DNA from 2 places in the Rossellomorea sp. GCM10028870 genome. Region 2 is predicted to be linked to the other one. Evidence: a T-box and tRNA genes for the amino acid it is inferred to sense, from the RefSeq annotation. Region 2 holds a T-box; the other holds one or more tRNA genes.
What was found. The T-box of region 2 lies ahead of proS (proline--tRNA ligase). A T-box ahead of a tRNA ligase gene usually reads a tRNA of that ligase, here a tRNA-Pro.
Positions count from the first base shown of each region.

Region 1: it has a tRNA-Pro gene. The T-box ahead of proS (proline--tRNA ligase) is inferred to sense a tRNA for this amino acid. The anticodon was not compared.

Region 1 covers NZ_JBHTGN010000005.1:434,838-438,134, reverse strand. Annotated here, with positions in the region: tRNA gene ACFQWC_RS20555 (tRNA-Cys) at 1-41, opposite strand, end outside; tRNA gene ACFQWC_RS20550 (tRNA-Gln) at 44-118, opposite strand; tRNA gene ACFQWC_RS20545 (tRNA-His) at 127-199, opposite strand; tRNA gene ACFQWC_RS20540 (tRNA-Trp) at 217-290, opposite strand; tRNA gene ACFQWC_RS20535 (tRNA-Tyr) at 351-434, opposite strand; tRNA gene ACFQWC_RS20530 (tRNA-Phe) at 471-546, opposite strand; tRNA gene ACFQWC_RS20525 (tRNA-Asp) at 609-685, opposite strand; tRNA gene ACFQWC_RS20520 (tRNA-Met) at 776-849, opposite strand; tRNA gene ACFQWC_RS20515 (tRNA-Ser) at 876-968, opposite strand; tRNA gene ACFQWC_RS20510 (tRNA-Ile) at 977-1,050, opposite strand; tRNA gene ACFQWC_RS20505 (tRNA-Met) at 1,080-1,153, opposite strand; tRNA gene ACFQWC_RS20500 (tRNA-Ala) at 1,208-1,283, opposite strand; tRNA gene ACFQWC_RS20495 (tRNA-Pro) at 1,291-1,367, opposite strand; tRNA gene ACFQWC_RS20490 (tRNA-Arg) at 1,375-1,451, opposite strand; tRNA gene ACFQWC_RS20485 (tRNA-Leu) at 1,508-1,596, opposite strand; tRNA gene ACFQWC_RS20480 (tRNA-Gly) at 1,602-1,676, opposite strand; tRNA gene ACFQWC_RS20475 (tRNA-Leu) at 1,685-1,769, opposite strand; tRNA gene ACFQWC_RS20470 (tRNA-Lys) at 1,804-1,879, opposite strand; tRNA gene ACFQWC_RS20465 (tRNA-Thr) at 1,900-1,975, opposite strand; tRNA gene ACFQWC_RS20460 (tRNA-Val) at 2,032-2,107, opposite strand; tRNA gene ACFQWC_RS20455 (tRNA-Glu) at 2,149-2,223, opposite strand; gene ACFQWC_RS20450 (AEC family transporter) at 2,477-3,297, opposite strand, start outside.
Region 2 covers NZ_JBHTGN010000004.1:298,056-301,352, reverse strand. Annotated here, with positions in the region: gene ACFQWC_RS17735 (GNAT family N-acetyltransferase) at 1-107, opposite strand, end outside; gene ACFQWC_RS17730 (hypothetical protein) at 136-285, opposite strand; gene ACFQWC_RS17725 (hypothetical protein) at 391-564, opposite strand; gene proS (proline--tRNA ligase) at 660-2,090, opposite strand; T-box leader at 2,262-2,466, opposite strand; gene ACFQWC_RS17715 (hypothetical protein) at 2,513-3,297, opposite strand, start outside.

The DNA.
Region 1 (3,297 bases), on a different contig from region 2:
AGGTTTTGCAGACCTCTGCCTTACCACTTGGCTATGCCGCCGTTGGCTGGGCTAGCTGGATTCGAACCAACGCATGTCGCAGTCAAAGTGCGATGCCTTACCGCTTGGCTATAGCCCAATATAAAGGGCGACTGATGGGAATCGAACCCACGAATGCCTGAACCACAATCAGGTGCGTTAACCACTTCGCCACAATCGCCATGCTTAAAATTTCTTTGGCAGGGGCAGTAGGAATCGAACCCACACCAAAGGTTTTGGAGACCTTCGTTCTACCGTTAAACTATGCCCCTATAAGAATAGTTGTTTAACTTAGAAAAATAAGGTAGATATTTTGCTTACACAAATATCATTGGTGGAGGGGGGCAGATTCGAACTGCCGAACCCGAAGGAGCGGATTTACAGTCCGCCGCGTTTAGCCACTTCGCTACCCCTCCAAACAAAAGAAATACTTAAAGGCTCTTAAGTATAAATGGTGGCTCAGGACGGAATCGAACCGCCGACACATGGATTTTCAGTCCATTGCTCTACCAACTGAGCTACTGAGCCATATTATATAGAAGATTAAATTTTCAAGTGATTAACTTCAATGTTACCAAGCAAATAAAAAATGGCGGTCCGGACGGGACTCGAACCCGCGACCTCCTGCGTGACAGGCAGGCATTCTAACCAACTGAACTACCGGACCAAAGTTTTTTCGCGATAGCGAAAATAACTATCCATGCGTGACTTATGAAAGATTAAGGATAACCTCTTATAAATATAAGTCAAAATGGTATTGCGGGGACAGGATTTGAACCTGCGACCTTCGGGTTATGAGCCCGACGAGCTACCGAACTGCTCCACCCCGCGACGATATAAATTTGTAAAGGTAAATATGGAGGAGGAAGGGGGATTCGAACCCCCGCGGGCTGTTACACCCCTGTCGGTTTTCAAGACCGATCCCTTCAGCCGGACTTGGGTATTCCTCCGTGTATAATGGACCCTGTAGGACTCGAACCTACGACCGGACGGTTATGAGCCGTCTGCTCTAACCAACTGAGCTAAGGGTCCTTATCAATCGTGCGATTTGTATTGAGTAATAGCGGCGGAGGGGATCGAACCCCCGACCTCACGGGTATGAACCGTACGCTCTAGCCAGCTGAGCTACACCGCCACGAAATATTTAGAATGTTTTTTGCACTTCTATAAAACCAATGAATGAAGTTCATGGTGGAGCCTAGCGGGATCGAACCGCTGACCTCCTGCGTGCAAAGCAGGCGCTCTCCCAGCTGAGCTAAGGCCCCAAAGAAGTGGTCGGGAAGACAGGATTCGAACCTGCGACCCCTTGGTCCCAAACCAAGTGCTCTACCAAGCTGAGCTACTTCCCGAAATATATGGCGCGCCCGAGAGGAGTCGAACCCCTAACCTTTTGATCCGTAGTCAAACGCTCTATCCAATTGAGCTACGGGCGCTAAACAATTCATTAATGACAAAGTAAGGAAAGTTACTTTGCTGTCGCAAAAAACTTTGGTGCCGAGGACCGGAATCGAACCGGTACGGTAGTCACCTACCGCAGGATTTTAAGTCCTGTGCGTCTGCCAGTTCCGCCACCCCGGCAAGTCTGGAGCGGAAGACGGGATTCGAACCCGCGACCCCCACCTTGGCAAGGTGGTGTTCTACCACTGAACTACTTCCGCGAAATAAATGGTGCGGGTGAAGGGACTTGAACCCCCACGCCTTGCGGCGCCAGATCCTAAGTCTGGTGCGTCTGCCAATTCCGCCACACCCGCAAAATGTTAGATGTTTCGCATTCGCGAAAATCTTTGGTGAGCCATGAAGGACTCGAACCTTCGACCCTCTGATTAAAAGTCAGATGCTCTACCAACTGAGCTAATGGCTCATATATAGCAAGAAACCAAATGGTGCCGGCAAGAGGACTTGAACCCCCAACCTACTGATTACAAGTCAGTTGCTCTACCAGTTGAGCTACACCGGCATATTTAATTCATGGAAGCAGTTTAAGGAAAGATATTTTGCTAGCGCAAAAATCTTTGGTGGAGGATGACGGGATCGAACCGCCGACCCTCTGCTTGTAAGGCAGATGCTCTCCCAGCTGAGCTAATCCTCCAAAATGTAAATGCTGAGTTATTTTGCTACCGCAAAAAACTTTGGTGACCCATACGGGATTCGAACCCGTGTTACCGCCGTGAAAGGGCGGTGTCTTAACCGCTTGACCAATGGGCCATATTTTCTTAACGTCCCGCTTAAGGACATGTATAACTATATCAGCTAATTTCGTAGAAGTCAACTTCTAGTTAACAAAAAACGAAAACTTTTTTCGCCATACTCAGCTTACCATTTTGGTAAGCCGAAAAAGAATATACCATATCTTTAAACATTATATCAATAGGAAAAATGACAAACTATCCAATTCAACTCAAATAAATTTACTGATCCCCTCCATAGATAATTACGAGATCAGTAAATCAATCTGGGACTACATCGCTAAATATATAACAACCGGAAGCGTGACAATGCTCATAATAGTAGAAATCAGCGTCGCACTTGAAACATTCTGCGGTTCTGTCTGGAACTGGATCGCATACATCGTAGTGTTAGCCGCTGTTGGTGTTGCCGCCATAATGATCATGATTTGCTTAGTCATGTCATCCAAAGGCATAGGCAGAACGAGTAGAGCTGCAATCATTGGGGAGGCGATCAATTTCAGTGATAAAGATGTATAGAGCTTCTTCCAATCAATCGCTTTGATCGAGATATTGGCTAATTGCATGCCAAGAGTAAGCATAATGAACGGGATCGCTGCATCCGCTATGAAATCGATCGCTTGCATGAATGTTTTGCTGATTGGCACATGAAGCAATTGGAAAGCGATGCCCCCCATTGCCCCATACACCATAGGCATTCTTTTCACTGCTTGCAGTGCTGCTTTTACACCGTTCTGCTGGGCACTCCCTTTTGCTGCATAGAATACTCCCAACGTGCTCATCAATAATTGTTGAATGACCATGAGGACAATGGCGATTTCAAGTCCTGCTGCCCCGAAGAGAAAAAAAGCGAGCGGCGTTCCATAGTTTCCGTTATTCATGAAAGCCGAGGATAATACAAGCCCGCATCGCTCCGGCTCTGTAAACCGGTAAACTTTCGACAAGATGGTAACCAGTAAGATGATAATCAAACATAATCCAATCATATAGAGGGTCAATAGACCGTACGTACTATTAATGGACTGTTCGTAGAAAGTTCGAAACACTAAAAAAGGCACCATCACATAGATGGCCATTCTTGAAAGGTTCTTAG
Region 2 (3,297 bases):
GATGGGAGCCTGTTCAGGTGTTCCCTTAACCAGTTTTTGTAATCCCGGTTTACAAAGGGTCTGATGACCAATCGGGGTGTTTCGATGATTAAGTCCTTATATTTCATCTTTGCCCCTCCCTTTCGTTTATATAAGTCATTTTTCTTCTAATTTTGATTGTATCTTCTTTAACCATTCGATCTGCTCACGCTGGCTTTCTACCAGTCTGCTTGTTTGCTTCTCAATGGTGACTGTTATAGACCATAGCGATAGCACTAGGACCAAAATGATGACAAAAGCCCCCACTTCCCTCACCCCTCATACGTTTAATTGTATCAACCGGCCATTTAGATTGGTAGTCTTTTTTCATAAAAACGGAAGGCGTTCCTCTGAGGAGAAACGCCTTAGTCATTACTTATCATTATTCCATTCTTCCTCTAATTCCCTCTCGATTTGCTCATCGGATAAGTATTCTTCATCCATTTGCTGCACATGCTCGGTGATCCGGTTGAGCTTGGTATGCACGACCCAAAGGCTGATTACCACGAATACCATAAACAAAACGATGATGAGTTCAAAATCCATATAATCGACGCCTCCTTTACCTATGTTTATTAATCAAACACGATAAAAAGACGACTTTTGTAAGAAAAAGGACGGAAGAACCAGTCTTTTGTCTCTTAGTACGCTTTTGCCCAATATACTAGGTGTTTCGCACCTTTTTCACAGCACACACACGTTTCGGACACCTGCACCTGCTCAAATGGCATACATCGTGATGTAGCACTCGTTTCTTCTTTGATCTTGTCTTCGCAGGCACGGTCTCCACACCACATGGCTTTGACGAATCCGCCTTTCTCGTTCACCGTCGTTTTGAATTCTTCAAAGGTTTTCGCTACCGTGGTTTTTTCTTCACGGTGAGCTCTCGCTTTTTCTAAAAGATTGTGTTGAATGTCCTCTAGAAGTTCTGTGACTTTCCCCTCTAGCTCTTCCATGGCAACCGTGATCTTCTCACCCGTATCTCGTCTTGCTAAAATCACCTGCCCGTTCTCGATGTCCCGTGGACCGACCTCCAGGCGAAGTGGGATTCCCTTCATTTCATATTCATTAAACTTCCAGCCGGGCTTTTTATCACTCGCATCGATGTTAACTCGTGCAGCGCCGGCAAGCTGGCTTTTCAGATTATAGGCAAAATCAAGGACGCCCTCCTTGTGCTGGGCAATCGGCACGATCATCAGCTGAGTCGGTGCGATTCGTGGAGGAACCACCAGCCCCCGGTCATCCCCGTGAACCATGATCATCGCACCGATGATGCGGGTCGTGAATCCCCAGGACGTTTGCTGCACATGCTGAAGCTTTCCATCACGGTCCGTGAATTGAATGCCGAATGCTTTCGCAAATCCATCACCTAAATGGTGGGACGTTCCTGATTGCAAAGCCTTCCCGTCATGCATCAGGCTCTCGATCGTATACGTATACTTCGCACCGGCAAACTTTTCTTTTTCCGTTTTCTGCCCCTTGATGACCGGGATCGCCAGCAGCTCTTCACAAAGCTCCGCATACACCTCAAGCATTTTCACCGTTTCATCATGTGCCTCCTGGTCCGTTTCATGACACGTATGTCCCTCCTGCCAGAGGAATTCCAATGTTCTCAGGAAAGGACGGGTCGTCTTTTCCCAGCGGACCACATTGGCCCACTGGTTATAAAGCTTAGGCAGATCACGGTAGGAATGGATAATGTTTTTATAGTGCTCTCCGAACAATACCTCGGAAGTCGGACGTACACATAATCGTTCCGCCAGCTCCTCTTCCCCTCCATGGGTCACCCATGCCACTTCAGGCGCGAAGCCTTCGATATGATCCTTCTCCCGTTGCAGGAGGCTTTCAGGTATGAAAAGTGGCATATACACATTTTCATGCCCTGTTTCTTTTATTTTCGCATCAAGGGCATCTTTGATATTTTCCCACAGGGCGTACCCGTAAGGTCTGATGATCATCGACCCGCGGACGCTTGAGTAATCGATCAGCTCCGCCTTCGTCACGACATCCGTATACCATTGGGCAAAATCCTCATTCATGCCCGTAACATCTTTTACAAATTCTTTTGCCATTTGAAAGCACCTCTTATTTTTAATTGGATTGGTTTAGTTATCAGCGAAATTTTCATTTTATCAGCGGAATCCTGGATTTATCAGCGAAATTTTCATTTTATCAGCGAAATACCGGATTTATCAGCGAATCGCCTGATCGACACCCATAAAACAAAAAAAGCCCTGCTTCTCATCAGGGACCATTTCTGGCGGTACCACCCTGATTCAAAGCAAAGCTTTACACTCATTCCATGATAACGGTTTCGGACCGCTGATATCTTCATTCGATACAGAACTTAGAGGCAGGTTCAAAGGTTCATCTATAGGAGCTTTTCACCAAAACGCTCCCTCTCTATAAAGACAAGATCCCTTTACTGATCCTCGGCAATGTTTCACATATTTTAGATGATTATATATAGATTTGATGGGGGTGTCAATATTTGTTACAAAGAATAAATTCTCTCCATCTCCCGACTAAAGAAATCATTCCCATTCCTCTCATCAAAATCTCCGGCGATCTCTTTCGCAATTTCACTCATCACATCAATGGCAAATCCCGGACGATGACCGGCTTCCACAAGCTTACGGTGAAGAACAATCGCACTCATATAAAAGTAAAACAACCCGTAAGGATCCTTCCCGCTATCCGCATACTCGATGTGACGCTCCAATACTTTAATTCCCCTGACAGGTTCCGTTAAAGCAAGAAACCGGATATGTTCGGAAGCTTCGACTAAAAAGTGTGGCTTATCATAGATGAAAAAGTATCCTTTTGACTGATAGCGCGAGGCTTCCTCCACCTGACCATCTTCAACATAAGGCAAGAGCAGCTTACTATAGGTCAAGTGGGGAATTTCACCACATGTCACTTCTTTTGATAATAAAAGCATTTCAATGGGGCGGGCTTTTTCCTTTTCCCCGGTAAAATAAAAATACTCAAGCTGTGTCTGATATTCACAGGCTTCACAGTCTGAAAGCGAGTCTCTTTCCGCTGTCATCCACTTTTGATAATACTCTTCCGCTTCCTCTACATTCCCTGTTTTCAACGCACGTTTATGCTGATGCTGGTAAAAGGGGCCTAGACTGTAGCCATAACGGTCATACGCTTCTTGAAAGTCACTGAAAAAGGCATCTAACAGTTCCGTGTCAATGCCGGGCATCTTCACCAGATGCTCCGCCATCCATTTATAGATCCAAAAGAGGCTTTCCACCCAATCCTGCAGGCTCT